Regions from separate parts of the Mycobacterium sp. WMMD1722 genome, predicted to be linked through region 1. Evidence: riboswitches for the same ligand, from Rfam matches in the RefSeq annotation. Region 1 holds a riboswitch; the other holds the start of a gene.
The links. A riboswitch is a leader RNA that binds a small molecule or an ion and turns the genes downstream of it on or off. The one in region 1 is predicted to bind glycine.
Positions count from the first base shown of each region.

Region 2: another riboswitch for glycine. It lies ahead of ACN27E_RS25645 (L-serine ammonia-lyase); the one in region 1 lies ahead of gcvP (aminomethyl-transferring glycine dehydrogenase).

Region 1 covers NZ_CP186056.1:859,520-874,711, forward strand. Annotated here, with positions in the region: gene secA2 (accessory Sec system translocase SecA2) at 1-1,783, shown strand, start outside; gene ACN27E_RS03865 (CDP-alcohol phosphatidyltransferase family protein) at 1,793-2,395, shown strand; gene ACN27E_RS03870 (DUF881 domain-containing protein) at 2,388-3,311, shown strand; gene ACN27E_RS03875 (small basic family protein) at 3,339-3,671, shown strand; gene ACN27E_RS03880 (DUF881 domain-containing protein) at 3,673-4,506, shown strand; gene gcvH (glycine cleavage system protein GcvH) at 4,550-4,945, shown strand; gene garA (glycogen accumulation regulator GarA) at 5,087-5,566, shown strand; gene ACN27E_RS03895 (MerR family transcriptional regulator) at 5,591-6,340, shown strand; gene ACN27E_RS03900 (bifunctional nuclease family protein) at 6,459-6,953, shown strand; gene ACN27E_RS03905 (MerR family transcriptional regulator) at 7,189-7,809, shown strand; glycine riboswitch at 7,871-7,969, shown strand; glycine riboswitch at 7,970-8,089, shown strand; gene gcvP (aminomethyl-transferring glycine dehydrogenase) at 8,136-10,982, shown strand; gene ACN27E_RS03915 (hypothetical protein) at 10,995-12,866, opposite strand; gene ACN27E_RS03920 (malate synthase G) at 12,983-15,169, opposite strand.
Region 2 covers NZ_CP186056.1:5,286,428-5,301,619, reverse strand. Annotated here, with positions in the region: gene glgB (1,4-alpha-glucan branching protein GlgB) at 1-1,083, shown strand, start outside; gene ACN27E_RS25685 (tetratricopeptide repeat protein) at 1,106-2,008, opposite strand; gene ACN27E_RS25680 (DUF3817 domain-containing protein) at 2,022-2,396, opposite strand; gene ACN27E_RS25675 (acetyl-CoA C-acetyltransferase) at 2,459-3,649, opposite strand; gene mce (methylmalonyl-CoA epimerase) at 3,740-4,213, shown strand; gene ACN27E_RS25665 (hypothetical protein) at 4,231-4,527, opposite strand; gene nucS (endonuclease NucS) at 4,545-5,216, opposite strand; gene ACN27E_RS25655 (adenylate/guanylate cyclase domain-containing protein) at 5,266-6,870, shown strand; gene ACN27E_RS25650 (fatty acyl-AMP ligase) at 6,934-8,742, shown strand; gene ACN27E_RS25645 (L-serine ammonia-lyase) at 8,723-10,102, opposite strand; glycine riboswitch at 10,254-10,344, opposite strand; gene ACN27E_RS25640 (AlkA N-terminal domain-containing protein) at 10,451-11,941, shown strand; gene ACN27E_RS25635 (methylated-DNA--[protein]-cysteine S-methyltransferase) at 11,938-12,438, shown strand; rRNA gene rrf (5S ribosomal RNA) at 12,511-12,624, opposite strand; rRNA gene ACN27E_RS25625 (23S ribosomal RNA) at 12,765-15,192, opposite strand, start outside.

The DNA.
Region 1 (15,192 bases):
GGTCAACGAGATCGGCTTCGACGTGCTGCGCGATCAGCTCGTCATCGACGTCGACGACCTGGTCTCGCCGCGCCCCGACGTGGCGCTGATCGACGAGGCCGATTCGGTGCTGGTCGACGAGGCGCTGGTGCCCCTCGTGCTGGCCGGAACGAGCCACCGCGAGACACCGCGGGTCGAGCTGATCCGGATGGTGGGGGAGCTGACCGCCGGCACGGATTACGAGACCGACGCCGAGAGCCGCAACGTCCACCTCACCGACCGTGGCGCCCGCAAACTCGAGGCCAAGCTCGGCGGGATCGACCTCTACTCCGAGGAACACGTCGTCTCGACGCTGACCGAGGTCAACGTGGCGTTGCACGCGCACGTACTGCTGCAGCGCGATGTGCACTACATCGTCCGCGACGGCGCCGTCCACCTCATCAACGCCTCCCGCGGCCGCATCGCGCAGCTACAGCGCTGGCCCGACGGTCTGCAGGCGGCCGTCGAGGCCAAAGAGGGCATCGAGACCACCGAGACCGGTGAGGTGCTCGACACCATCACCGTTCAGGCGCTGATCAATCGGTACCCGACGGTGTGCGGAATGACCGGCACCGCATTGGCCGCCGGTGAGCAGCTGCGCCAGTTCTACAAGCTCGGGGTGTCGCCGATCGAGCCGAACAAGCCCAACGTGCGCGAGGACGAGGCCGACCGGGTGTATGTGACCGCAGCCGCCCGGACCGAGGCGATCATCGCCCACGTCGAGGACGTGCACGCCACCGGGCAGCCGGTGCTGATCGGCACCCGCGACGTCGCCGAATCCGAGGAACTGCACGAGAAGCTGGTTCGGCACGGGATCCCGGCCGTTGTGCTCAACGCCAAGAACGACGCCGAGGAGGCCGCGGTCATCGCCGAGGCCGGCTCGCTGGGCGCCGTCACGGTGTCCACCCAGATGGCCGGTCGCGGTACCGACATCCGGTTGGGCGGCTCCGACGCCGACGATCACGCCGCCGAACACGAACGCGTCGCCGAGCTGGGCGGGCTGCACGTCGTCGGCACCGGGCGCCATCACACCGAGCGGCTGGACAACCAGCTGCGCGGGCGCGCCGGGCGACAGGGCGATCCGGGGTCGTCGGTCTTCTTCTCCAGCTGGGACGACGAGCTGGTGCTCGCCCATCTCGACCCCACCAAACTGCCGATGCAGGCCGACGAGGACGGCCGGGTGCTCAGCGACAAGGCCGCCGGGCTGCTCGACCATGCCCAGCGCATCGCCGAGGGGCGGCTGCTGGACGTGCACGCCAACACCTGGCGTTACAACCAGCTCACCGCTCAGCAGCGCGCGATCATCGTCGAACGGCGGGACACGCTGCTGCGCACCGCGGCCGCCCGCGAAGAGCTCGCCGAGCTGTCCCCGAAACGCTACGAGGAGCTCTCCGAGCAGCTCTCCGAGGAGCGGCTGGAGAAGATCTGCCGGCTGATCATGCTGTACCACCTCGACCGGGGCTGGTGTGAACACCTGGCCTACCTGGCCGACATCCGCGAGAGCATCCATCTGCGGGCACTCGGCCGGCAGAATCCGCTCGACGAGTTCCACCGGATGGCCGTCGACGCGTTCGCCTCACTGGCCGCCGACGCCATCGAGGCCGCCCAGCAGACGTTCGAGACGGCCCCGTCCATCGAGGACGAGCCGGGTGTCGACCTGTCGAAACTGGCCCGCCCGACCTCGACGTGGACCTACATGGTGCACGACAATCCGCTGGCCGACGACACGATGGCGGCGCTGAGCCTGCCCGGGGTGTTCCGATAGATTCAGGCCATGAACGCTCCGGGGGCGGGCGCCGAGGACCGGGTGGTGACGGTGCCCAACGCGCTGTCGGTGCTGCGCCTGGCGCTGGTGCCGGTATTCCTCTGGCTGCTGTTCGGTGCGCACGCCAACGGGTGGGCGGTCGGGGTGTTGATGTTCAGCGGGTTCTCCGACTGGGCCGACGGCAAGATCGCCCGGCTGGTGGCCAACCAGTCCTCGCGGCTCGGCGAATTGCTCGATCCGCTGGTCGATCGCATCTACATGATCACGGTGCCGCTGGCGCTCGCCGCGCACGGCACGGTGCCGTGGTGGTTCGTCGTGACCCTGTTGGGGCGCGATCTGGTGCTGGCCGCCACGCTGCCGCTGCTGCGTAGCCGCGGACTGGCCGCCCTGCCGGTCACCTATCTCGGCAAAGCCGCCACGTTCGCGCTGATGTCGGGCTTCCCGTTGGTGTTGCTGGGGCAGTGGGACCAGGTGTGGAGCCGCCTGGTGCTCGCCTGTGGCTGGGGATTTCTGGGATGGGGGCTGGCGCTGTACCTGTGGTCGGGTGTGCTGTACCTGATGCAGGTCGGGCTGGTGCTGCGGCGGATGCCGAAGGTGGGCGCCGGTGGCTGAGCCGCCGACCGACGTCGACCGCACGCTCGGCGGGTTCGATCCGTCGGCCGGGCGCAGTCAACACGCTGCCGGCGCCCCGACGCGGATCCCGGTGCCCTCGCTGCTGCGTTCGCTGTTGACCGACCACCACGATCCCGGCTACGCCGCTGCAGCATCGGCCCGGCGGGCGGGCGCGCGCCGTGGCCGCGCCGGCGAGTGGACCTGGCAGATCGCGGCCGCGGTCGCGGTGGCGGCGGTGTTCTCGGTCGCCGCGGCGCAGGCGCAGATCGCCGCACCGGCGGCCCGGGAGGCCCAGCAGGTGCTGGCCGGCAGCGTGCGTTCGGCCGAGGCCACCGACGACCAACTGGCCGCCGAGCGCAGCACGCTGGCCGCCGCGGTGGCCGCTCAGCGGCGCAGCCGGCTTGAGGGCGACGAACTCGGCCGCCGGCTGCTCGCCGAACTCGACGTCGCCGACGCCGAGGCGGCGGCCACGGCGGCGATCGGACCGGGTCTGGTGGTCACCGTGACCGAACCCGGGATGTCCAAGAACCTCTCCGACGTCGCCGAACAGCGGGTCGAGGGCAGCCGTCAGGTCATTCTCGACCGCGATCTGCAGCTGGTGGTGAACTCGCTGTGGGTCAGCGGGGCGGAGGCCATCGCGATCGGAGATGTGCGCATCGGCCCCAACGTCACCATCCGGCAGGCCGGGGGCGGCATCCTGGTCGACAACCAGCCCGTCAGCAGCCCCTACGTGTTGCAGGCGATCGGTCCACCGAACACGATGGCCGAGTCGTTCGAACGCAGCAGCGGACTGCAACGTCTGCGGCTGCTCGAGGCCTCCTACGGTGTCGGGGTCACCGTCGCCACCGCCGACGCACTGACCGTCCCCGCCGGGTCGGTGCGCGAGGTCAACTTCGCCGAACGGCGCGGTGGCTGACATGACCCGACCACGAACGGATCACCGATGATCGGAATCGCCGCCCTCGTCGTGGGCATCGTGCTGGGCCTGGTGTTCCGGCCCAGCGTGCCCGAAGTCGTCGAGCCCTACCTGCCGATCGCGGTGGTGGCGGCGCTGGACGCGGTATTCGGCGGCCTGCGGGCATATCTGGAGCGGATCTTCGACGCGAAGGTCTTCGTGGTGTCGTTCGTCTTCAACGTGCTGGTCGCCGCCCTGATCGTCTACGTGGGCGATCAGCTCGGGGTCGGGACGCAGCTCTCGACCGCCATCATCGTGGTGCTCGGCATCCGCATCTTCGGAAACGCCGCCGCCCTCCGGCGCCGGCTGTTCGGGGCCTGAGATGGCCGATTCTCGCGACCACTCAAGCGACCACTCAGGCGACCACTCGGGCGACCGGGCCCGCGAACACGGCCGGCACGAACTTCCGCCCGCCGCCGCGCCCCACCACCGGCCGCACCGCCGCGGCCGCACCGTGTTCGGCGTCCTGGCCGTGCTGCTGTGCCTGCTGCTCGGCGTGGCGATCGTCACCCAGGTCCGTCAGCACGACTCCGGCGACAATCTCGAGACCGCCCGACCCGCGGATCTGCTCGTGCTGCTCGACTCGCTGCAACAGCGGGAGGCCTCGCTCAACAGCGAGGTCAACGACCTGCGCCGGACGCTGGAACAGCTGCAGGCCACCGGCAGTACCGATCAGGCCGCGATCGAGAACGCGCAGGCCCGGCTGGCGGCGCTGTCCATCCTCATCGGCACCGTGGCGGCCACCGGCCCCGGTGTGACGATCACCATCTCCGACACCACCCCGGGGGTGCCGGCAGAGACCCTGCTCGACGTGGTCAACGAGCTGCGGGCGGCCGGGGCGGAGGCCATCGAGATCCAGGGGGTGAGCCAGGGCGGCGCCGGCGATCAGCGCACCGCGGTGCGCGTCGGCGTGGACACCTGGGTGGTCGGCAGACCGGGGGCCCTGATCGTCGACGGTGCCACACTGAACCCGCCCTACACGGTTCTGGCGATCGGCGATCCGCCCACCCTGGCCGCCGCGATGAACATCCCCGGCGGCGCCATGGACAGCGTCGAGCGCGTCGGTGGGACGATGGTGGTGCAGCAGGCCGATCGCGTCGACGTGGCCGCCTTGCGGCAACCGAAACCGCGCCAATACGCTCAGCCAGTCAAATGAGCCGCAGCGTGTCCGGACCCCACCCGAAGTACGAAGGAGCCCCGTGAGCGACATCCCAGCCGAGCTGTACTACACCGAGGAACACGAGTGGGTGCTGCGTACCGGTGACGACACCGTGCGGGTCGGGATCACCGACTACGCGCAGGCGGCGCTCGGCGACGTCGTCTTCGTGCAGCTGCCCGACGTCGGTGCGGAGCTGACCTCCGGGGAGACGTTCGGTGAGGTCGAGTCGACCAAGTCGGTGTCGGACCTGTACGCCCCGGTCAGCGCGAAAGTGCTTGCCGTCAACGCGAATCTGGACGGTAGCCCCGATCTGGTGAATTCCGACCCCTACGGCGAGGGCTGGCTGGTCGATCTCCAGCTCGACACCGACGATATGGAGGCCGCTCTGGGCGGCCTGCTCGACGCCGACGGTTACCGTGCCGTGGCGAGCGAGTGAGCAGTTGCTAGGGTTCTGCAGACCAAGAGGCGGATCCGGCCGTGGTGGACACAACGACGTCTGCTGCGCGGTACGGTCGAATGTGACACGACGACCGGGGACCGGCCGGGTATCGCCACAGCAGCCAGTGAGGAGCAGCGGGTGACGGACAAGGACATCAACTCTGGGGCTGACCAGACGTCTGACGAAGTCACCGTGGAGACGACATCGGTCTTCCGCGCCGACTTCCTCAACGAACTCGACGCTCCTGCGGCGCCGAGTGGGGAAAGCGCCGTGTCGGGTGTCGAGGGCCTGCCCGTCGGGTCGGCACTGCTGGTCGTCAAGCGCGGTCCGAACGCCGGTTCACGGTTCCTGCTCGACCAGCCGACCACGTCGGCGGGCCGGCACCCGGACAGTGACATCTTTCTCGACGACGTGACCGTGAGCCGTCGCCACGCCGAGTTCCGGCTGGAGAGCGGCGAGTTCCAGGTGGTCGACGTGGGCAGCCTCAACGGCACCTACGTCAACCGTGAGCCGGTGGATTCGGCCGTGCTGGCCAACGGCGACGAGGTGCAGATCGGCAAGTTCCGCCTGGTGTTCCTGACCGGGCCCGCCGACGACGACGGTGGCGCGGCCGGCTAGTCGCGCGTCCCGTCCCAGCAGCCCATGACACAGCCCGAACGGCCGGCTCTGGCCGGCATGTCCATCGGAGCTGTGCTGGATCTGCTGCGGCCGGACTTTCCGGACGTCACCATCTCCAAGATCCGCTTTCTGGAGGCGGAGGGGCTGGTGACCCCGGAGCGGACGGCGTCGGGCTACCGGCGGTTCACCGCCTACGACTGTGCGCGGCTGCGTTTCATCCTGACCGCGCAGCGCGATCAGTACCTACCGCTGAAGGTGATCAAGGCGCAGCTCGACGCGCAGCCCGACGGTGAGTTGCCCCACGGCGGAACCCCTTACGGGGTACCGCGTCTGGTGACCGTCGACGGGGTCGGCGGGGAGGCCGGCAGGCTGGCCGGGGTGGGGCCGGCGCAGGTGCGGCTGAGTCGCGAGGATCTGCTGGAGCGCTCGGGCGTCGGGGAGGAGCTGCTGGGCGCCCTGCTCAAGGCCGGGGTGATCACGCCGATCTTCAAGGCCGCCGGAACGATTCTGTTCGACGAGCACTCGGTGGTGATCGCCCAGTGCGCCCGAGCGCTCGCCGACTACGGCGTGGAGCCGCGGCATCTGCGGGCTTTCCGGTCGGCGGCCGACCGGCAGTCCGATCTGATCGCCCAGATCGCGGGCCCGATGGTCAAGGCGGGCAAGGCCGGTGCGCGCGACCGGGCCGACGACCTGGCCCGCGAGGTGGCCGCGCTGGCCATCACGTTGCACACGTCCCTGATCAAATCGGCCGTACGCGACGTACTGGATCGGTGAGGATTAGACTCGTCCAGACGAGTTGAAGACGATTCGGCTCCGACGTCAGATCCCGTATCTGGCAGGCAGGACCGTCCGATGAGGACAACGAGCACACCGGTGCGGAGGGCAGTATCTGATGGCTGAGGTTCGTGTGATCGGTATCCGCGTGGAACAGCCCCAGAACCAGCCGGTGCTGTTGCTGCGCGAATCCAACGGCGACCGTTATCTGCCCATCTGGATCGGCCAATCCGAGGCCGCGGCGATCGCACTGGAACAGCAGGGTGTCGAACCGGCACGCCCGCTCACCCACGATCTGATCCGCGACGTGATCGCGGCGCTGGGCCACTCGCTCAAAGAGGTGCGCATCGTGGATCTGCAGGAGGGGACCTTCTACGCCGATCTGATCTTCGATCGGGACATCAAGGTCTCGGCGCGGCCGTCGGATTCGGTGGCGATCGCGCTGCGGGTCGGCGTGCCGATCTATGTCGAAGAGGCGGTGCTGGCCGAGGCCGGGCTGCTGATCCCCGACGAGAACGACGAAGAGGCCACCGGTGCGGTGCGCGAGGACGAGGTCGAGAAGTTCAAGGAGTTCCTCGACAGCGTCTCGCCCGACGACTTCAAGGCGACGTGATCGTGCGAAACCTGCCGTTGGTCACGGATGCGTCTCAACTCGGTGCAGGCCGGTCGACACGCGGCGAGGGCGTTCGGTCCACCCCGTTTTCGGGGTAATACTTTGGGGGCGACGGGCAGTCACGACGTCGCGACAAGCGTATGCTCGGACACATTCGGGCTGGTGGCGGAACCGTTGCAGTGCAGGTCACGGTTGTGGCGGGGTTTGCGAGTTCGATCGGCGAGAGGAATCGGTAGTGGGCGACACGCCACGTCAGGAGCAGCTCGACCTGTCCACCGACGGCACCCCGGCGCAGTCTGTCGCGCCGGCGGGTGAACCGGTGCAGGCCGGACTGTTCCCGGACGACTCGGTGCCCGACGAACTCGTCGGCTACCGCGGTCCCAGTGCCTGCCAGATCGCCGGCATCACCTACCGGCAGCTGGACTATTGGGCCCGCACCTCGCTGGTCGTCCCGTCGATCCGCGGTGCGGCCGGATCCGGCAGCCAGCGCCTGTACTCGTTCAAGGACATCCTGGTCCTCAAGATCGTCAAACGGCTGCTCGATACCGGCATCTCGCTGCACAACATCCGGGTCGCGGTCGACCATCTGCGCCAGCGCGGGGTCAGCGACCTGGCCAACATCACCCTGTTCTCCGACGGCACCACCGTCTACGAGTGCACCTCCGCCGAAGAGGTCGTCGACCTGCTCCAGGGTGGACAGGGCGTCTTCGGCATCGCGGTGTCGGGGGCGATGCGCGAGCTCACCGGCGCGATCGCCGATTTCCCCGGCGAGCGCGCCGACGGTGGCGAGTCGATCGCCGCACCGGAGGACGAGCTGGCCTCGCGCCGTAAGCATCGCGACCGCAAGATCGGCTGACGCGGCTCACACCTCCTCGGGCGGCGGTCGGACCGACCGCCCGGTAGACTCGCCCACGCATCACCCGTGTGCGGGAGAGCTCCGTGGCAGCCGGTCACGGACGCCGAAGGAGCAACACCTCTCCGTCAACCTCTCAGGCACCCAGGACCGTTCACGGCGACGATGCCTCTGGAAAGTGGTGGACACAGTCCACCCGCCCATGGGGAAAGGCGCACACCGGTCCGCTGGGTGCGGTGAATCTCTCAGGCGCCCGCGACGGGTCGACGACAGAGGGAGGGGAACCCAGCGGTTCTTTTCCCATCCGTGGCCCCTCAGAGGAGACGCCCGTGCTCGATTCCCATCAGCCCCGGTTCGCCGATCGTCACATCGGCCCGGACTCCGATGCGGTCGCCGTCATGCTCGACACCATCGGTGTTCCCACGCTGGACGATCTGGCCGCCAAGGCGCTGCCCGCGGGGATCCTCGACGCACTGGGCGCCGAGGGTGTGGCGCCCGGACTGGACGTGCTGCCGGCGCCGGCCTCGGAGACCGAGGCACTCGCCGAGCTGCGGGCGTTGGCCGAGACCAACACCGTGGCGGTCTCGATGATCGGACAGGGATACTCCGACACCCTGACCCCGCCGGTGCTGCGCCGCAACGTCCTGGAGAACCCCGCCTGGTACACCGCGTACACGCCGTATCAGCCCGAGATCAGCCAGGGCCGCCTCGAGGCGCTGCTGAATTTCCAGACCATGGTGTGCGATCTGACCGGCCTCGAGGTCGCGGGTGCCTCCATGCTCGACGAGGGCACCGCCGCCGCCGAGGCGATGACGCTGATGCAGCGCGCGGTGCGCAGCACGTCCCGGCGGTTGGCGGTGGACGTCGACGTGTACCGCCAGACCGCAGCCATCCTGGCCACCCGGGCACGGCCGCTGGGCATCGAGCTCGTCACCGCGGACCTGCGCGAGGGTCTGCCCGAGGGCGACTTCTTCGGCGTGATCGTGCAGCTGCCCGGCGCTGGCGGCTCGTTGGTCGACTGGGCGCCGCTGGTGGCGCAGGCGCACGAGCGTGGGGCCCTGGTCGCGGTCGGGGCGGATCTGCTGGCCTGCACGCTGGTGACCCCGCCCGGGGAGTTCGGCGCCGATGTCGCCTTCGGCAGCACACAGCGCTTCGGCGTGCCCATGGGCTTCGGCGGCCCGCACGCCGGTTACCTCGCGGTGCGCAGCAAGCATGCCCGGCAACTGCCGGGGCGGCTGGTCGGGGTGTCCAGGGACGACGACGGCGCGGCGGCGTACAGGTTGGCGCTGCAGACCCGTGAACAGCACATCCGCCGCGACAAGGCGACGAGCAACATCTGCACCGCGCAGGTGCTGCTGGCGGTGATGGCGGCGATGTACGCGAGTTACCACGGCGCCGAGGGCCTCACCGCGATCGCCCGGCGCGTGCACGGGCACGCCCGCGCGGTCGCGACGGGACTCGCGGGCGCCGGTGTGGAGGTGGTGCACGCCGCGTTCTTCGACACGGTGCTCGCCCGCGTCCCCGGCCGCGCCGCGCAGATCCGCGACGCCGCCAAAGAGCGGGGTATCAACATCTGGCTCGTCGACGAGGACCACGTGTCGGTCGCCGCCGACGAGGCGACCACCGCCGAGCATGTGGCCGCGGTGCTCGCCGCGTTCGGCGCCGACCGCGGTGGTCAGCCGTTCACCGGACCCGAGATCGCCACCCGCACCACCGAATTCCTCACCCACCCGGCGTTCACCCGCTACCGCACCGAAACCGAGATGATGCGGTATCTGCGCTCGCTGGCCGATAAGGACATCGCGCTGGACCGCAGCATGATCCCGCTCGGATCGTGCACGATGAAGCTCAACGCGGCCGCCGAGATGGAACCGATCACCTGGCCCGAATTCGGCCGGCTGCACCCGTTCGCCCCCGACGGTGACACCCCGGGTATCCGCGGGCTGATCGCCGACCTGCAGCAGTGGCTGACCGGGCTCACCGGCTACGACGAGATCTCGCTGCAGCCCAACGCCGGGTCTCAGGGGGAGTACGCCGGTCTGCTGGCGATCAAGGCCTATCACGAGGCCAACGGCCATCCGGACCGGGACGTCTGCCTCATCCCGTCCAGTGCGCACGGGACCAACGCCGCCTCGGCCGCACTGGCCGGTATGCGGGTGGTGGTGGTGGCGTGCCGGGAGAACGGTGACGTCGACCTCGACGATCTGCGGGCCAAGGTGTCCGAGCACGCCGAGCGGCTGGCCGCGCTGATGATCACCTACCCGTCGACCCACGGCGTGTACGAACACGACATCGCCGAGATCTGCGCGGCCGTGCACGATGCCGGCGGCCAGGTCTACGTCGACGGCGCCAACCTCAACGCGCTGGTCGGCCTGGCCCGGCCCGGCCGGTTCGGCGGCGACGTCAGCCACCTCAACCTGCACAAGACGTTCTGCATCCCGCACGGCGGCGGCGGTCCCGGCGTCGGCCCGGTGGCCGTGCGCTCGCATCTGGCGCCGTATCTGCCGGGCCATCCGCTGGCCGCCGAACTCGGTGACGACCACACCGTCGCCGCGGCGCCCTACGGCTCGGCGTCGATCCTGCCGATCACCTGGATGTACATCCGCATGATGGGGGCTGCGGGCCTGCGGGCGGCATCGCTGACCGCGATCGCGTCGGCGAACTACATCGCCCGCCGCCTGGATGAGTACTTCCCGGTGCTCTACACCGGTGAGAACGGCATGGTCGCCCACGAGTGCATCCTGGATCTGCGCCCGATCACCAAGCAGACCGGCGTCACCGTCGACGATGTGGCCAAGCGGTTGGCCGACTACGGATTCCACGCTCCGACGATGAGCTTTCCCGTCGCCGGCACGCTGATGGTGGAGCCGACCGAAAGTGAGTCGCTGCGTGAGGTGGACGCGTTCTGCGAGGCGATGATCGCCATCCGCGCCGAGATCGACCAGGTCGGATCGGGCGCCTGGCCGGCTGAGGACAATCCCTTGCGCAATGCGCCGCACACCGCGGAAAGCCTGCTGGTCGCCGAATGGAACCACCCCTACACCCGCGAACAGGCGGCCTATCCGCTGGGCAAGGGCTACCGGGCCAAGGTGTGGCCGCCGGTGCGGCGGATCGACGGCGCCTTCGGCGACCGCAACCTCATGTGCTCGTGTCCGCCCATCGAGGCGTTCGCCTGAGCGACCGGCGACTCAGCGCACCATCGAGGACAGCGCGGCGGCCAACTCGGGGGAGTCGGACGTCGCGAGGTTCTGATAGGTGCCGCCGGTCACCTGTGCGACGGCCTCCCAGGTGGCGCGGTCCGGGTCGTCGCCGAAGTCGATGACGTTGACCGCCACCGGTCGCGCCTGGTCGAAAGCACCCTGGATGAACGCCTCGAGGCCGGACCCGTCCAGCGTCTGGTCGGTGTGCGGTCCCTCGGTGATCACGGTGACCGAATTGGGCTGTCCCGCCCGGAAATTCGCGAGCGCTTCGGTGTACACCAGCCGCAGTGTGGTGAACGAGACGGCACCCCCCGACGTCGAGGACAGCTGGTCGAGGGTCGAGGTCAGCGCATCCCGGCGCTCGGCCAGCGGTCCCAGCGGCACCTGCGAGGTCCCCGCCGACGCGTTGAACGTCCACAGCCCGACCGCCGAGGTGGGCGGTAACGCCTCGATGCGGGGGATCAACGCGTTGACGACGTTGCCCATGCGCGAGTTCGTCCCCTCCGCCGCCGGCATCGACAGGTCGAGCATGATCGTCGACGTCGAGGCCTGGGCGGGGGCGACCAGCGCGTCGGCGATCCTGGCGCGCTGCGCGTCGTCGCCGACCGGCAGCGGCGCGGGGACCGCGGCGAAGTCCACGACATCGCTGGCGGGCGGGCTGCCGGTGCCGGTGCGGAAGCCGGCCGCGGCCAGCTCGGACAGTCGCTCCGGGTCGCGCATGAAGCGGGCGAACTCGCTGGCCGCGGCGACCTGCTCACGGTCGAGCCAGTCACCGGCCAGCAGCACGGTCGGATAGTCGGCGGTGGCCGTCGGCCCCGACGGGCGCCAGGCCGCCACGGCGTTCTTCGCGTCGGGCAGTTCGGCGGCCCGGCGGAACAGTTGTTGTTCGGTCAACGGCACCGCATGCACCGGTGCCGCGGCCGGGTCACCGGAACCCAGCAGCGCGTCCATCGCGGCGTCGGCGGTGTCGGCGGGCAGTTCGGGTGCGCCGGCGGCCAGGGTGGTCACCGCGCCGAGGCCGTCGGTGGCCGGGGCGCCCGCGGGAGCGGCCGCCGTCGCGACCGCCTCGGCCGCCAGAATCGACGCGTCACTGTCGCCGGTGCGGGGGAGCGCCAGCTTCAGCGACCCCCACCCCGCAAGGCCGAGCCCGTCGAGTCCGGTCGGGTTGTTCTGCAGTGCGGGCAGCGTCGACCAGCTCTGCTCGGCCAGGGCATCGCGCAGCTGCGGCCGAACGGCCAGCACCACCGGCGACGTCACCAGTGATCGGCTGTCGTCGATGGTCTGGGGTCCGGTGGCGGCCTCCAGCCGGGCGGCGGACAGTCCGCTGGCGGGGATCCACAGCGCGGGCTTGTCGCCGAGGTCGCCGGGCCAGTCACCCTCGAACCCGGCCAGCACCTGACCGGAACCGGCCGGCCGGACGCCCACCTTCACACACCGGTCGCCGACCGGTTTCGCGGTGTCGTTGTACGCGGTCGCCAATGCGGAGATCTGGTCGGCGATCGACGGGTCGGCCAGCACCGCGACCGACAGATCACCGCTGACGCACCGCGCGGCGTCGGCGTCGCTACGGTTCGACAGCGCGTCGCCGAAGAATCGCCAGGCGATCACCGCGCCGACGAGTACCACCACTGCGACCAGCACCGCGATCACCGGGATACTGACGCCCCGGCGTTTCGGTGTCAGCGCGCGGTGGCTGCCGGTCCATTCGCCGCTGTCCCAGCCGCTGCGCTGCGGGCCGGTCGCCGGGCCGGATTCGCCGGCGGCCGGGATGGACACCGTGGTGTCGTCGCTGTACCGCTGTTCATCGCCGCCGGGACGGTCGTCGCGATCCTCGGGATCGGGAATGCTGTGCCTACCCATGCCTAGCCCTACCCCCGCATTCGCGTCGTCGCATGGTCATCGCCGGGTCATCAGTCGTCAGGAGTCGTCGCTGCGGGCAGTCTAGTGGCCCGCCGCGCACGCGTTTCCCGGTGGCCTCAGCAGCTCACCGACGCCTTGTACTCGCGACGGCGGCGGTGCAGGATCGGCTCGGTGTAGCCGTTGGGCTGCGCTCCGCCGGACAGGATCAGCTCCTGGGCGGCCTGGAAGGCGATGCTGGCGTCGGGGTCGGCGGCCATCGGTTTGAAATCGGGATCCGAGGCGTTCTGTTCGTCGACGACCGCGGCCATCCGGCGCAGGCTGGCCTTGACGTCCTCTTCGGTGATGACGCCGTGGCGCAGCCAATTGGCCAGCAGCTGACTGGAGATGCGCAGGGTGGCGCGGTCTTCCATCAGTGCGACGTCGTGGATGTCGGGAACCTTGGAGCATCCGACACCCGCGTCGATCCAGCGCACCACGTAGCCGAGGATCGACTGGCAGTTGTTGTCAACCTCTTCGCGGATCTCCTCCGGGGCCCACGCCAGCTCCTTGGCCAACGGGATGGTGAGCAGTTCGTCGATCGTGGTGCGCTGCTGACCCTCGAGTTCGCGCTGCACCGCGTACACGTCCACCTGGTGGTAGTGCATGGCGTGCAGGGTGGCCGCCGTCGGCGAGGGCACCCACGCGGTGGTGGCACCGGCTTTGGGCTGGCCGATCTTCTGCTCGACCATATCGGCCATCAGCTCGGTCATCGCCCACATGCCCTTGCCGATCTGGGCGCGGCCGGACAGGCCGGTCGCCAGGCCGACGTCGACGTTCTGGTCCTCGTAGGCCTTGATCCAGGGCTGGCTCTTCATGGCGCCCTTCCGGATCATCGGCCCCGCCTCCATGGAGGTGTGGATCTCGTCGCCGGTGCGGTCCAGGAATCCGGTGTTGATGAACACGACGCGTTCGGCGGCGGCTTTGATGCAGGCCTTGAGGTTGAGTGTGGTGCGCCGTTCCTCATCCATGATGCCGACCTTGAGGGTGTTCTGCGGCAGGCCCAGCACATCTTCGACGCGGCTGAACAGGTCCGCGGTGTAGGCGACTTCGTCGGGACCGTGCATCTTCGGCTTCACGATGTACACCGACCCGGTGCGGCTGTTGCGCAGCGGGCCCCGCTCATCGCTTTCCTGCAGACCGTGCATGGCGATCAGCCCGGTGAACAGGGCGTCCTGGATGCCCTCGTAGATCTCGTTGCCGTCGGAGTCGACGATCGCGTCGTTGGTCATCAGGTGACCGACGTTGCGCACGAACAGCAGACTGCGGCCCGGCAACGTCAGCTCGCCGCCGTCCGGTGAGACGAACGTGCGGTCCTGGTTGAGCACCCGGGTGAACGTCTTACCGCCCTTGTTGACCTCTTCGGCGAGGTCGCCGCGGTTGAGGCCCAGCCAATTGCGGTAGCCGAGCACCTTGTCCTCCGCGTCCACCGCGGCCACGGAGTCCTCGAAGTCCATGATGGTGGTGACCGCGGACTCGAGCACGACGTCCTTGACGCCGGCCCGGTCGGTGGAACCGATCGGCGAGTCGGGGTCGATGAGGATCTCGATGTGCAGACCGTTGTTGCGCAACAGGATCGACGTCGGCGTCGCCGGTTCGCCGAGATATCCGACGAACTGCTCGGGCTCGGCGAGTCCGACCGACATCCCGTCGCCGAGGGTGACGAGCAGCTGTCCGTCATCGACGGTGAAGCCGCCGGCCTCGCTGTACGAACCAGAGGCCAATGGCGCTGCGCCGTCGAGGAATTCGCGCGCGTAGGCGATCACCTTGTCGCCGCGCACCGGGTTGTATCCGGTGCCGGGTTCGGCGCCGCCCTCGGTGCTGATCACGTCGGTGCCGTAGAGCGCGTCATACAGCGAACCCCACCGAGCGTTGGCGGCGTTGAGCGCGAAGCGGGCGTTGAGCACCGGCACCACGAGCTGCGGTCCCGCGGTGCGGGTGATCTCGTCGTCGACACCGGTGGTGCTGATGGTGAAATCGCCGGGATCGGGCAGGAGATAGCCGATCTCGGTGAGGAAGCGCTTGTAGTCCTCGGCGTCGTGGGGGCCGATCGCGCGCTGGCGGTGCCACTTGTCGATCTGGGCCTGCAGCTCGTCGCGGCGGGCCAGCAGCTCCTGGTTCTGCGGGGTCAGGTCGGCGACGACCTTGTCCACGCCGGCCCAGAAGCTGTCCGGGTCCAGGCCGGTGCCCGGCAGCGCTTCGTCGGTGATGAAGTCGTAGAGCACCTTGGCCACGCGCAGGTTGCCCACCTCGACGCGATCGGTCATCGTCTGCCTCCTCGGCCGTCTTT
Region 2 (15,192 bases), 910 kb from region 1:
CGCAACTTCCTGGTCGCCAACGCGCTGTACTGGCTGCAGGAGTTCCACGTCGACGGCCTGCGCGTGGACGCCGTCGCATCGATGCTCTACCTGGACTACTCACGCCCCGAGGGCGGGTGGACGCCCAACATCTACGGTGGCCGCGAGAACCTGGAGGCCGTTCAGTTCCTGCAGGAGATGAACGCCACCGTGCACAAGGCCGTGCCCGGCATCGTCACCGTCGCCGAGGAGTCGACGTCCTGGCCGGGTGTCACCCGCCCGACGAACCTCGGCGGCCTGGGCTTCTCGATGAAGTGGAACATGGGCTGGATGAACGACACGCTGGCGTTCATCCAGCGCGACCCGATCCACCGCAGTTTCCACCACCACGAGATGACGTTCTCGATGCTCTACGCCTACAGCGAGAACTACGTCCTGCCGATCAGTCACGACGAGGTGGTGCACGGCAAGGGCACGCTGTGGGGGCGCATGCCCGGCGACGACCACCGCAAAGCGGCGGGGGTGCGTCAGCTGCTGGCCTATCAGTGGGCGCATCCCGGTAAGCAGCTGCTGTTCCAGGGCCAGGAGTTCGGCCAGCGCGCGGAATGGTCCGAGGAGCGCGGGGTCGACTGGTATCAGCTCGACGAGAACAGCTTCTCCGGGGGCATTCTGCGGATGGTCTCCGATATGAACCAGATCTACCAGGGTCGGCGTGCCCTGTGGTCGCAGGACACCAGCCCCCAGGGGTACTCCTGGATCGACGCAAATGATTCCTCGAACAACGTGTTGAGTTTCCTGCGCTATGGCGACGACGGCTCGGTCATGGCCTGCGTGTTCAATTTCTCTGGAGCCGAGCACAGCCACTACCGGCTGGGTCTGCCGCATGCCGGCACGTGGCGTGAGGTGCTCAATACCGACGCGACGTCCTACAACGGCGGTGGCGCGGGCAACTACGGCGCGGTGTACGCCACCGACGAGCCCTGGCATGGCCGCCCGGCATCGGCCGCGATGGTGCTGCCGCCGCTGTCGGCCCTGTGGTTCGAGCCGGTGTCCGAGGACGCGGCGGTCGAGCTGGAACCGGCGACCGACCCCCCGCTGTCGTAGCGGGGGGCGGCGGCGCCGCGGGTCAGTAGAGCGCGTTCGCGAGGTTGCGGCGGCCGGCGATCACCTCGGGGTCGGCCGGATCGAACAGCTCGAATAGCTCGATCAGCCGGGTCCGCACCCTCGTGCGCTCGTCGCCCGCGGTCCGCTTGACGAGCCCGATCAGCCGGTCGAAGGCCGCGTGGACCTGCTGTTGCAAGATCTCGACGTCGGCCGCGGCGAACGCCGCATCGATATCGCCCGGGGCGGCATCGGCGGCGGCCACGGCATCCGGGCGATGGGTCGTCGCACGCTGCAGGAAGGCGATCTGCCGGACCGCACCCTTGGCTTCGGCATGGTTGGGCTGGCCGTCGAGAATCGCCTGATAGGCCGCCAGCGCGGCGTCGAACTCGCCGTCGTCGAGCAGCTCGCGCGCCCGGGCGACCTCGGGATCGATCTCTTCTGGTTCGCCGGTGTCCGGTCCGCCGGCCAGCTTGCCCGCGGTGGCCTCGAGCAGCGAGTCGATCCAGCGGCGCAGCTGATCGGCCGGTTGCGGCCCCTGGAAGCTGGAGATCGGCTGCCCGCCGGCCAGGGCGACGACGGTCGGGACGGCCTGCACCCCGAACATCTGCGCGACGCGCGGGGTGGTGTCGACGTTGACCGTCGCCAGAGACCACTTACCGCGATCGGCGGTGACCAGATCGGCCAGCGTCTGCCCCAGTTCGACGCTGGCGTCGCTGCGAGGTGTCCAGAGCAGCACCACCACCGGAACCTGGGTGGAGCGGACCAGGACCTCGGCTTCGAGGTTGGCTTCGGTGACCTCGACACCGCCGGGTCCGCCCGGGGCGGCAGCGGAGTCGGCGGCCTCTGCCGCGGGTCGCTGTTTGAGAGCTGACAGATCAACGGCGCCGGCCAGCGCGGGCCCGATCGAAGGACGTGGACGTGTCACAGAGGCAAGTCTGTCACGTCGTTTCGGTGGCCGTCCGTCCCGGCCGAGCGACCAGCGGCGCGGCCCCGTGACGGCCCGCCCGCCCCGTCTTGTCGGCCCATATGAGGAAGATCACAGTACCCAGGGGGACGATGCTCGCGAGCAAAGCCAGCAACCACGTTCCGATCCCCCAGGCGAACCCGATCCCCGCGACGATCGCCACCACGACGAACGCCACGAAGACCCCGCCGTGGATCGGCCCGAAGACCTTCACCCCTACCTCGGTGCGCGGGCTGCCGAGATATTTGAAGTACATACCGGTCAGCAGGCCCACCCAGCTGACCGCCTCGAGGAGGCCGACGAGTCGGAGCCAACCGCCCCGGCTGCGGAGATCGAAAGCGCCAGTCATGGCGCCATTGTGCCTGAAGACCCGCCCGATTACTACGGGCCGTCGTAGAGGCGGTGGCGCCGTCAGCGGCGCAGGATCAACGCGTCGCCCTGGCCGCCGGCCCCACACAACGCGGCCACGGCGTATCCGGAGCCGCGGCGCTTGAGCTCGAGTGCCGCGTGCAGCGCGACGCGCGCACCCGACATCCCGATCGGATGGCCGATGGCGATCGCACCGCCGTTGACGTTGACCTTGTCCGGATCGACGCCCAGCTCCCTGGTCGAAGCCAGGGCCACCGCCGCGAAGGCCTCGTTGAGTTCGATCACGTCGAGCTGATCGACGCTGATGCCCTCGCGGGCGACGGCCTTCTTGACGGCGTTGGCCGGCTGCGATTGCAGGGTGGAGTCCGGTCCGGCCACCACGCCGTGCGCGCCGATCTCACAGAGCCAGTCCAGGCCCAGTTCCTCGGCCTTGGCTTTGCGCATCACGACGACCGCACAAGCGCCGTCGGAGATCTGGGAGGCCGAACCCGCGGTGATCGTGCCGTCCTTGCGGAACGCGGGCTTGAGGCCGGCCAATGAGTCGGCGGTGGTGTTGGCCCGGATCCCCTCGTCCTCGGCAAATTCGAGCGGGTCCCCTTTGCGCTGCGGGATGGACACCGGGACGACCTCGTCGGCGAAGACCCCGTCCTTCCACGCGGCGGCCGCGCGCTGGTGGGACTGCGCGGCGTACTCGTCCTGTTCAGCGCGGGTGAAGCGGTCCTCGTCGTTGCGCTGTTCGGTCAGCGCACCCATCGGCTGATCGGTGAAGACGTCGTGCAGCCCGTCGTAGGCCGTGTGGTCCACGGCAGTCACGTCGCCGTACTTGTAGCCGGCACGGCTGCCGATCAGCAGGTGGGGCGCCTGGGTCATCGATTCCTGACCACCGGCCACCACCACGTCGAATTCACCGGCGCGGATCATCTGGTCGGCCAGGGCGATGGCATCGATGCCGGACAGGCACATCTTGTTGATGGTCAGCGCCGGCACGTCCCAGGGGATCCCGGCGGCGACGGCAGCCTGACGGGCCGGCATCTGGCCCGCGCCGGCCGTCAGCACCTGGCCCATGATCACGTATTCGACAGCCGACGGCTCGACCCCGGCCTTCTCGAGGGCGCCCTTGATGGCGATCGCACCGAGATCGCTGCCCGAGAAATCCTTCAGCGAGCCCATCAGTTTGCCGACCGGCGTGCGCGCGCCAGCAACGATCACCGACACCGAATCATTGGCTGCCATCACTACCTCCATGGGGGTTTCGGGGGGCTCCGCGGCGGCTATCCATTTCCCGACGTTTCGGAACCGATGTCGTTAGGTTACCTTTGCGATATGACTGCCGAGCAAATTGACGCCCGTCCAGTACTGGCCACCGCCCTGGTGACCGCCGTCGACCACGTCGGCATCGCGGTGCCCGATCTCGACGCCGCGATCAAGTGGTATCACGACCACCTCGGGATGATCGTCCTGCACGAGGAGATCAACGATGAGCAGGGCATCCGCGAGGCCATGCTGGCCGTGCGCGGCGCGCCGGTCGGCAGCACCCAGATCCAGCTGATGGCGCCGATCGACGACGAATCGACCATCGCGAAATTCCTCGACAAGCGCGGGCCGGGTCTGCAGCAGTTCGCCTACCGCGTGAGCGACATCGAGGCCCTCAGCGACCGCCTGCGCGAGCAGGGCGTGCGGCTGATCTACGACGCTCCGCGACGCGGAACCTCGAATTCACGCATCAACTTCATCCATCCCAAAGACGGTGGCGGCGTGCTGATCGAACTCGTCGAACCGGCCGCTGAGGCACATTAGGCGTCATCGGGACCGCATCAGGACCATTTCCTGGTCGGACCGCGGGTGCCGCGGCGGGCCCAGCACGGGCTGTGCCAATGCCTGCGGTCGTCGGCGGCCGCGTCCCCGCCGTCGGCCGGCCACACCACGAGATGCGGTGTGCCGAGCGCGATCTGATGATCACAGCCCGGGCAGCGGTAGAGCTTGACCGCCCGCGCACCCGCGATCGGCCGCACCTCGTATTCGTAGCCATCCGGGCCGGTCTCCACACGCCGCCCGGCGAACGCCGGCGGCAGCGGACGCGACCGCCGCGGCTGGGGGCGGCGCCTGGGCATCACCCCAGTGTAGGTCCTCAGAACAGCCGGAACTCGTTGCTGTCCATTCCGCGCATCTGATCGTAATCAAGTGTCAGACAACGGATTCCGCGATCAGTAGCGAGCGTGCGCGCCTGGGGCTTGATCTGCTGGGCGGCGAACACGCCACTGACGGGGGCCAGCAGGGTGTCCCGATTGAGCAGTTCGAGATACCGCGTGAGCTGCTCGACGCCATCGATCTCCCCGCGCCGCTTGATCTCCACGGCCACCGAACCGCCGGTCGCATCGCGACACAGCAGGTCCACCGGGCCGATGGGGGTCATGTACTCGCGTCGCACCAGCGTGTAACCCTCACCCAGGAGTTCGACGTGCTCGGCCAGCAGCTTCTGCAGGTGCGCCTCGACGCCGTCCTTGACCAGGCCGGGATCGACGCCGAGTTCGTGGCTGGAGTCGTGTTCGACGTCTTCGACGGTGATCCGCAGCTGTTCGCCGGCCTTGTTCTCGACGACCCAGATCGGATGCGGATCTCCGGATTCCTCTTTGAGCCAGCAGGGCGGGCTCATCCAGTTGAGCGGCTTGTAGGCGCGGTCGTCGGCATGCACGCTCACCGACCCGTCGGCTTTGAACAGCAGCAGCCGCCGGGCCGAAGGCAGGTGGGCGGTCAGCCGGCCGACATAGTCGACGGTGCACTGGGCGATCACGAGGCGCACCCGGACAACCATAGGCGCTGGGCCCGGCGCACCCTAGGCTGACGTCACCATGAACGCCACCAAGAGCGTCCCGCAACGACTGGGCCGTGTCCTCGAACGGGTGACGCGGCAGAGCGGTCGGCTGCCCGACACTCCCGACTACGGTTCCTGGCTGCTGGGCAGACCCGACGAGGATCAGCGCCGCCGGCGCATTCGCATCCAGGTCATCCTCACGTTCTTCCTGATCTTCACGAACCTGTTGGGCATCGGCGTCTCGCTACTGCTCAACGCCGTGGCCATCCCGGTGCCCAGCGTGTTCACCGATGCACCCGCATGGCTCACCTGGGCCGTCGTGCCCGCTTACATGCTGCTCGCGCTGCTCTTCGGCACCGCGTGGATCACGTCGCGGACGGTGAACTCGTTGCGCTGGTCCATCGAGGAGCGCACCCCCACCCGAGCCGATCAGCACAACGTGTTCCTGGCGCCCTGGCGGGTGGCCAAGCAGGCGCTGTTGCTCTGGGGCATCGGCACGGTGCTCCTGACGGTTCTCTACGGTCTGCACGACTCGGCGTTCATCCCGCGGTTCCTGTTCGCCGTCGGCTTCCCCGGCATCGTGGTCGCGACCGCGTGCTATCTGATCACCGAGTTCGCCCTACGACCCGTCGCGGCGCAGGCACTGGAGGCCGGGCGGCCACCGCGCCGGTTGTCCCAAGGCGTGATGGGCCGCACGATGACGGTGTGGCTGCTCGGCTCCGGGGTGCCGGTGCTGGGCATCCTGCTACTCGCGGTGTTCTCACTGTCCCTGCAGAATCTCAGCGCCACCCAGTTCGGCGTGGCGGTGATGATCATCGCGATCGTGGCCCTGGTGTTCGGCATGGTCCTGATGTGGTTGCTGTCCTGGCTGATCGCCACCCCGGTGCGGGTGGTGCGGTCCGCGCTGAAGAACGTCGAACGCGGCGACTTCGATTGCGAGCTGGTGGTTTTCGACGGCACCGAATTGGGCGAACTGCAGCGCGGATTCAACTCGATGGTGCACGGTCTGCGGGAGCGCGAACGGGTACGGGATCTGTTCGGCCGGCACGTCGGCCGTGAGGTCGCCTTGGCCGCCGAGCAGCAACAGGTCGAGCTCGGCGGCGAAGAGCGCCATGCCGCAGTGATCTTCGTCGACATCATCGGCTCGACCCAGATGGTCACGAGCCGGCCGGCCGCGGAGATCGTCGAACTCCTCAACCGGTTCTTCGCGGTGATCGTCGACGAGGTCGACCGTCATCACGGCCTGGTCAACAAATTCGAGGGAGATGCCGTGCTCGCCGTGTTCGGGGCGCCCGTCGCACTCGACAACGCCGAGGACGAGGCGCTGGCCGCCGCGCGGGCGATCGCCGCGCGACTGGCCGACGAGGTGCCCGAGTGCAAAGCCGGCATCGGAGTCGCGGCCGGGACCGTGGTCGCCGGAAATGTCGGCGCGAAGGAACGTTTCGAGTACACCGTCATCGGCGAGCCGGTCAACGAGGCGGCTCGGTTGTGCGAGCTCGCCAAGACCGCGCCCGACCGATTGGTCGCCTCGTTCGAGACGGTCGACAACGCGACCGAGAGCGAGCGGGCGAACTGGACGCTCGGGGACACCGTCACACTGCGGGGCCATGATGAGCCGACCCGGCTGGCGCTGCCGGTCTGACGCGGTCCACGTCACAGCCCAAGGTATGTGATACCAGCCGTCACGGTAACTAAACTCGACGGTATGAGTGAGGGCCTGCTGCAGATCGAGGACTGCCTCGACGACCGGGGCGCCATCGTGCTGCCGCCGGGCGTCACCCTGATCTCGCTGATCGACCGGAACATCGCCCACGTGGGTGACGCGGTGGCCTACCGGTACCTCGACTACACCGCCGGGCAGGACGGCCGGGCCGCGGAACTCACCTGGGACCAGCTCGGCCGCCGGATCAGGGCCATCGGCGCACGGGTCCAGCAGCTGTGCGACCGCGGCGACCGGGTGGCGATCCTCGCGCCCCAGGGGTTGGACTACGTCGCCGGTTTCTTCGGGGCTGTGAAGGCCGGCGCCATCGCCGTACCGCTGTTCGCCCCCGAACTGCAGGGACACGCCGAACGTCTCGACACCGCGCTGCGCGACTCACGCCCGCGCGTCGTGCTCACCACCACGGCCGTGCGCGGTGCGGTCGTCGACCACCTCTGCACCGTCAATCCCGACATCCGCGTGGTGGTGCTCGACGAGATCCCCGATACCGACGGTGACGCCTTTGCTCCGGTGGTGCTCGATGTCGACGACGTCTCCCACCTGCAATACACCTCCGGAGCGACGCGCGCGCCCGTCGGCGTGGAGGTCACCCATCGGGCCGTCGGGACCAATCTGATCCAGATGATCCTGTCCATCGATCTGCTCGACCGCAACACCCACGGCGTCAGCTGGTTGCCGCTGTACCACGACATGGGCCTGTCGATGATCGGCTTTCCCGCCGTGTACGGCGGCCATTCCACGCTGCTGTCCCCCACCGCCTATCTACGCCGGCCGCAGCGCTGGATCTCCGCGCTGTCGGACGGCTCCCGCCACGGACGCGTGGTGACGGCCGCGCCGAATTTCGCCTACGAGTACACCGCTCAGCGCGGTCGGCCCGCCGCCGAGGACGACGTCGACCTGAGCAACGTCGTGATGATCGTCGGATCCGAACCGGTCAGCATGGCCGCCATCCGGACGTTCAGCGCCGCCTTCGCGCCCTACGGTCTGCCGCCGACGGCGATCAAACCGTCCTACGGCATCGCCGAGGCGACGCTGTTCGTCTCGACCATCGCACCCGACGCCGAACCCCGTCAGACGTTCTTCGATCGCGCCGCGCTGACCGACGACCGGGCGGTCGCCGTCGCGCCGGACAGCGACCGCGCCGTGGCGCACGTGCCGTGCGGGCAGATCGCGCGGTCCCAGTGGGCCGTCATCGTGGACCCCGACGGCGCCGAAGTGCCCGACGGGCGGGTGGGCGAGATCTGGTTGCACGGGGACAACGTCGCACGGCGGTACTGGGACCGCCCGACGGAGACGCGGGAGAAATTCGGCGCCGTCCTGCGATCGCGACTCGCTGCGGGCAGCCACGCCGCCGGCGTCCCGGACGGGGCAGGCTTCTTCCGGACCGGCGATCTCGGGGTGTTCGTGGACGGCGATCTCTACGTGACCGGCCGAGTCGCCGATCTGATCGTGCTCGACGGTGCGCACCACTATCCCCAGGACATCGAGAAGACCGCGGCGGACGCGTCGCCGATCGTGCGGGCGGGATACGCGACGGCATTCACGGTGCCCGATGGGCGTCTGGTGATCGTTGCCGAACGTGCGTCGGGCACTCGGCGCGTGGATCCGGAACCGGAGCTACAGGCGATCCGCGCGGCCGTCGCGGCCCGCCACGGGCTGGTGGTCGACGATGTCCGTCTGGTGCCGGCCGGCGCCATTCCGCGCACGACGAGCGGCAAGCTGGCCCGCCGGGCCTGCCGCGACGGCTATCTCGCGGGCACCTTCGCGGGCGTGATCAGCACTCCACGACGTTGACCCCGACCTGGGCGGCCAGCCCTCCGAGTGCGGTCTCCTTGTATTTGTGACTCATGTCGAGTCCGGTGACGCGCATCGTCTCGATGACCTCGTCGAGGCTGACCCGGTGGGTGCCGTCGCCGCGCAGCGCCATCCGCGCCGCGGTGATCGCCTTGTTGGCCGAGATCGCGTTGCGTTCGATACACGGGATCTGCACCAGCCCGCCGATCGGATCGCAGGTCAGCCCGAGGCAGTGCTCCATCGCGATCTCGGCGGCGTTCTCCACCTGTTCGGGCGTGCCACCGAGGATCTCGGCGAGGGCACCCGCGGCCATCGAGGCCGCCGATCCCACCTCTCCCTGACAGCCGACCTCGGCGCCGGAGATGGACGCCCGCTGCTTGTACAGCGATCCGATCGCGCCGGCGGTGAGCAGGAACCGCACCGCGACGCGGTCGCGATCGGCCTGCCCGGCGGCGGTGTAGTGCTCGGCGTAGTGCAGGACCGCGGGAATGATGCCGGCGGCGCCGTTGGTGGGTGCGGTGACGACCCGTCCGCCGGAGGCGTTCTCCTCGTTGACCGCCAGGGCGATGAGGTTGACCCAGTCCTGCGCGAAGAGCGGATCGCGATCGGGGTCTTCGGTGCGCAGGCGCTGATGCCAGCCGTGGGCCCGGCGGTGCACCGCCAACGCGCCCGGCAGATCGCCGGTGCGTGCCATGCCGTTGGCGGCACAGTCGGCCATCACGTCGCGAAGGTGCAGCAGTCCCGCGGTGATCTCGGCGCGGGGTCGCAGCGTCGATTCGTGGGCGAACATGACGTCGCTGACCGGTAGATGATGGCGGCGGGTCAGTTCGAGGAGTTCCGCAGCGCTGCTGAACGTGTAGGGCGACGGAGTCTCGGCGGTTGCGGTCTCGGGTTCACCGTCGGTCACGACGAAGCCGCCGCCGACCGAGTAGTAGGTCCGCTCGAGTGCGACGGCGCCGGCGTGTCGGGCGGTGAACGTCATGGCGTTGGGGTGACGGGAGAGCATCTCGGTGGGACGACGGACGATGTCGGCGCTGCTCAACCGGATGGACGATCGACCGTCGAGGCGGATCTCACCGGTCGCGCGCTGGCGGGCGAGCGTCTGCTCCATCTCGTCCACCGTCACCGCGTCTGGCTGTAGCCCCTCGAGTCCGAGCATCATCGCGGTGAAGGTGGCGTGTCCGTCGCCGGTGGCCGCGAGCGATCCGTACACCGTCACGTCGAGACCGTCGACGACGGAGAGGAGATTCTGTCGGCGCAGGTCTGCGGCGAACGTGGCCGCCGCACGCATCGGTCCGACGGTGTGGGAGCTCGACGGGCCGATACCGACGGAGAAGAGGTCGAAGACGCTGACGGTCATGGGTCGCTCCGGGGATCGGCGTCCGACGGTGATGTCGAACGGCTCGCTGTGGCCCCTCCCCGCTCTGTCCGTGGGACCTGAGAGATTGGCGGCCGACGCAGGCGGCTGCGGTTCACCTTCGGTAAGCGCGGAGCGCTTTCTCCAGAGTTGCCTCGTCGCAGCGGTACTGGTGCCTGAGAGATTCCCGGGGAGGACATTGCTCCTACGGCGCCCACCTCGGTGGGTTCTCCCGCTGCGCGTCGGTGGCGTGTGCAGTTGTATCCGTCATCAAATCACAGGTCCGCGCGGTGGACCACCATGTCGGATTTCCGCCAGTGCTGTCGGTGGCCGGGTGTAAGTGTGGACATCGTGCACGACGACTTCGACCGCTGCTATCGGGCCGTTCAGTCCAAGGACGCGCGATTCGACGGCTGGTTCGTCACGGCGGTGCGCAGTACCGGAATCTACTGCCGCCCGAGTTGCCCGGTCCGGCCGCCGTTCGCCCGCAACATACGCTTCTTCGCCACGGCGGCGGCCGCTCAGGCCGAAGGTTTCCGCGCCTGTAAACGATGCCGGCCCGACGCGTCGCCCGGTTCGCCGGAGTGGAACGTCCGGGGTGACGTCGCGGCGCGGGCGATGCGCCTGATCGCCGACGGGGTGGTCGACCGCGACGGAGTGACCGGGCTGGCGGCGGGGCTGGGCTACACCTCCCGCCAGCTACAGCGCATCCTGCACGCTGAGGTCGGGGCGAATCCGTTGGCGTTGGCGCGGGCGCAGCGCGCGCAGACCGCCCGGCTGCTCATCGAGGCCACCGAGCTGGCATTCTCCGACGTCGCCTTCGCCGCCGGTTTCGCCAGCATCCGCCAGTTCAACGACACGGTGCGCGCGGTGTGCGATCTGACCCCCACCGAACTTCGCCGCCGGGCCCGCGGGCGGACGGTGAACACGTCGGTCGGACCCGGTCCGATGTCGTTGCGCCTGCCGGTGCGGACGCCGTTCGCCTACGAGGGTCTGTTCGGCCACCTCGCGGCCAGCGCCGTCCACGGGGTGGAGGAATTCCGGGACGGCGCATTTCGCCGCACATTGCGGTTGCCCCACGGCAGTGCGGTGGTGAGCCTGACGCCGCAGCACGACCACGTCGGCTGTCGGTTGTATCTCGACGATCTGCGTGATCTGACCAGTGCGATCGCCCGCTGCCGGCGGTTGCTCGATCTCGATGCCGATCCGGAGGCGGTCATCGACGCGCTGTGCGAGGATCCGGCGCTGGCCGCACTGGTCGCCAAGGCACCCGGTCAACGGATCCCGCGCACGGTCGACGAGTCCGAGCTCGCGCTTCGGGTGGTTCTCGGCCAGCAGGTCTCGCTCAAGGCGGCGCGCACCCATGCCGGCCGGCTGGCCGCCAATTACGGCCGGCCCGTCTCGGATCCCGTCGGCGGTCTGACACATGTGTTCCCCAGCGTCGAACAGCTGGCGGAGATCGACCCGGCGCATCTGGCACTTCCCCGCGCCCGGCAACGGACCGTGGTCGCGCTCGTGGGCGCCCTGGCCGCCGGCGAGGTCGAGCTCGGCCCCGGTAGCGACTGGAACGCAGCGCGCGAGCGACTGCTCGCGGTACCGGGCATCGGCCCCTGGACCGCCGAGGTGGTGGCAATGCGCGGCCTCGGCGATCCCGACGCCTTCCCGGTGGGAGACCTCGGCGTGCGCGCCGCAGCGCGGGCGCTCTCGCTGCCCGACGACATCCGCGGGTTGACCGAGCGTAGTTCGGCGTGGCGACCCTGGCGCGCCTACGTCACACAACACCTGTGGACGGCGCTCGATCACGCGGTCAACGACTGGCCGCCGAAGGAGACGATGTCATGAGCATGTTCTTCCGGACCGTGGACAGTCCCGTAGGCCCGCTGACGCTGGCCGGACGCGACGGCCGACTGATGCATCTGCGGATGGTCGATCAGACCTACGATCCGAACCGCACCGGCTGGTCGCGCGATGATGGCATCTTCGACGATGCGGTCGCCCAGTTGGCGGCGTACTTCCGCGGCGAACTCACCACATTCGATCTCGAACTGGAGTTGACGGGAACAGCGTTTCAGCGCCGGGTATGGGAGGCGCTTTTGACGATTCCGTACGGCGAGACCCGCTCCTATGCGGAGATCGCCCGCAAGATCGGGGCGCCGGGTGCGTTCCGGGCGGTGGGGCTGGCCAACGGCCACAATCCCGTCGGCATCATCGTCCCGTGTCATCGCGTGATCGGGGCGAACGGCAGCCTCACCGGATATGGCGGTGGACTCGACCGCAAGCGACTACTGCTCGCATTGGAAAGAATGGCGAATTCGGCGACTCCGACCCTATTCGACTGAAACCAATTCCCTTCGAACACATATGAAAAAGCCTCGGCCCCCAACCGAAGTCGGGGGCCGAGGTGAAAGGGTGTTCGGCGGTGTCCTACTTTTCCACCCGTGTGGGTAGTATCATCGGCGCTGGCAGGCTTAGCTTCCGGGTTCGGGATGGGACCGGGCGTTTCCCTGCCGCTATGGACCGCCGTAACTGTATTCACTCGTTTTTGAGTGATCCCCCGTGGTGGGGGAAGTGTTTTTTGGTGGTGGGGTGTGAATCGTGGTTGATTCTGGTGTGGGTGTGGTTGCGGGCGTCGTTGGTGTTAACACACTCACCTTTGGTTTTGGGTGTGTGTAAGTTTTCGGCCGGTTAGTGCCAGTTCCCTACGCCTATTACTAGGTGTGCAGGTCTGGTCTATCGATCCCGTGGTCTGCGGGGGGCCTTATCCCACTTAATGGGTGAGAAGCCTGGTCTTGGAGGGGGTTTCCCGCTTAGATGCTTTCAGCGGTTATCCTGTCCGAACGTGGCTATCCAGCGGTGCTCCTGGTGGAACAACTGGTAGACCAGAGGTTCGTCCGTCCCGGTCCTCTCGTACTAGGGACAGATTTCCTCAAGCTTCTGACGCGCGCGGCGGATAGAGACCGAACTGTCTCACGACGTTCTAAACCCAGCTCGCGTGCCGCTTTAATGGGCGAACAGCCCAACCCTTGGGACCTGCTCCAGCCCCAGGATGCGACGAGCCGACATCGAGGTGCCAAACCATCCCGTCGATATGGACTCTTGGGGAAGATCAGCCTGTTATCCCCGGGGTACCTTTTATCCGTTGAGCGACACCCCTTCCACTCAGAGGTGCCGGATCACTAGTCCCGACTTTCGTCCCTGCTCGACATGTACGTCTCGCAGTCAAGCTCCCTTGTGCACTTACACTCAACACCTGATTGCCGTCCAGGTTGAGGGAACCTTTGGGCGCCTCCGTTACATTTTAGGAGGCAACCGCCCCAGTTAAACTACCCACCAGGCACTGTCCCTGAACCGGATATACGGTTCGAGGTTAGAAGCCCAATACGACCAGAGTGGTATTTCAACAACGACTCCACACTCACTGGCGTGAATGCTTCACAGTCTCCCACCTATCCTACACAAACCGTATCGAACTCCAATACCAAGTTGTAGTGAAGGTCCCGGGGTCTTTTCGTCCTGCCGCGCGTAACGAGCATCTTTACTCGTAATGCAATTTCGCCGAGTCTATGGTTGAGACAGTTGAGAAGTCGTTACGCCATTCGTGCAGGTCGGAACTTACCCGACAAGGAATTTCGCTACCTTAGGATGGTTATAGTTACCACCGCCGTTTACTGGGGCTTAAATTCTCAGCTTCACCCCGAAGGGTTAACCGGTCCTCTTAACCTTCCAGCACCGGGCAGGCGTCAGTCCGTATACATCGTCTTGCGACTTCGCACGGACCTGTGTTTTTAGTAAACAGTCGCTTCTCACTGGTTTGTGCCACCCCCTCACGCTCGAGACCGTAAAGATCCGTCACGCCATGGGGGTCCCCCTTCTCCCGAAGTTACGGGGGCATTTTGCCGAGTTCCTTAACCATAGTTCACTCGTACGCCTTGGTATTCTCTACCTGACCACCTGTGTCGGTTTGGGGTACGGGCCGTGTGCGCACTCGCTAGAGGCTTTTCTTGGCAGCATAGGATCACCGAATTCGCCTCAAACGGCTATGCATCACCTCTCAGGATCTGTGAACGACGGATTTACCTATCGCTCTCCCTACAGGCTTACCCCAGTACAACCACTGACTGGTACGGCTACCTTCCTGCGTCACCCCATCGCTTGACTACTACCACCGAAGGTCCCACGCAGCGGAGAAGACCCGCACCCCGAAGGGATTGGTGACTCCTCGTTTGGATGGTTAGTACCGGTGATTCATCAGGGACGCTCACACACGGGTACGGGAATATCAACCCGCTGTCCATCGACTACGCCTGTCGGCCTCGCCTTAGGTCCCGACTCACCCTGGGCGGACTGGCCTGGCCCAGGAACCCTTGGTCTTTCGGCGGGCAAGGTTCTCACTTGCCTTATCGCTACTCATGCCTGCATTCTCACTCCCACACCCTCCACAACACGATCACTCGGCTGCTTCACCGGATGCAGGACGCTCCCCTACCCATCAACAAAAGTTGATGCCGCGGCTTCGGCGGTGTGCTTGAGCCCCGCTACATTATCGGCGCACAATCACTTGACCAGTGAGCTATTACGCACTCTTTCAAGGGTGGCTGCTTCTAAGCCAACCTCCTGGTTGTCTTCGCGACTGCACATCCTTTTCCACTTAGCACACGCTTAGGGGCCTTAGCCGGCGATCTGGGCTGTTTCCCTCTCGACGCACGGAGCTTATCCCCCGCCGTCTCACTGCCACACTTTCACTTGTCGGCATTCGGAGTTTGGCTGACGTCAGTAACCTAGTAGGGCCCATCGGCCATCCAGTAGCTCTACCTCCAACAAGAAACATGCAACGCTGCACCTAAATGCATTTCGGGGAGAACCAGCTATCACGGAGTTTGATTGGCCTTTCACCCCTACCCACAGCTCATCCCCTCAGTCTTCAACCTAAGTGGGTTCGGGCCTCCACAACATCTTACTGCTGCTTCACCCTGGCCATGGGTAGATCACTCCGCTTCGGGTCCAGAACACACCACTACACACGCCACTATTGACGTGATACGCCCTATTCAGACTCGCTTTCGCTGCGGCTACCCCACACGGGTTAACCTCGC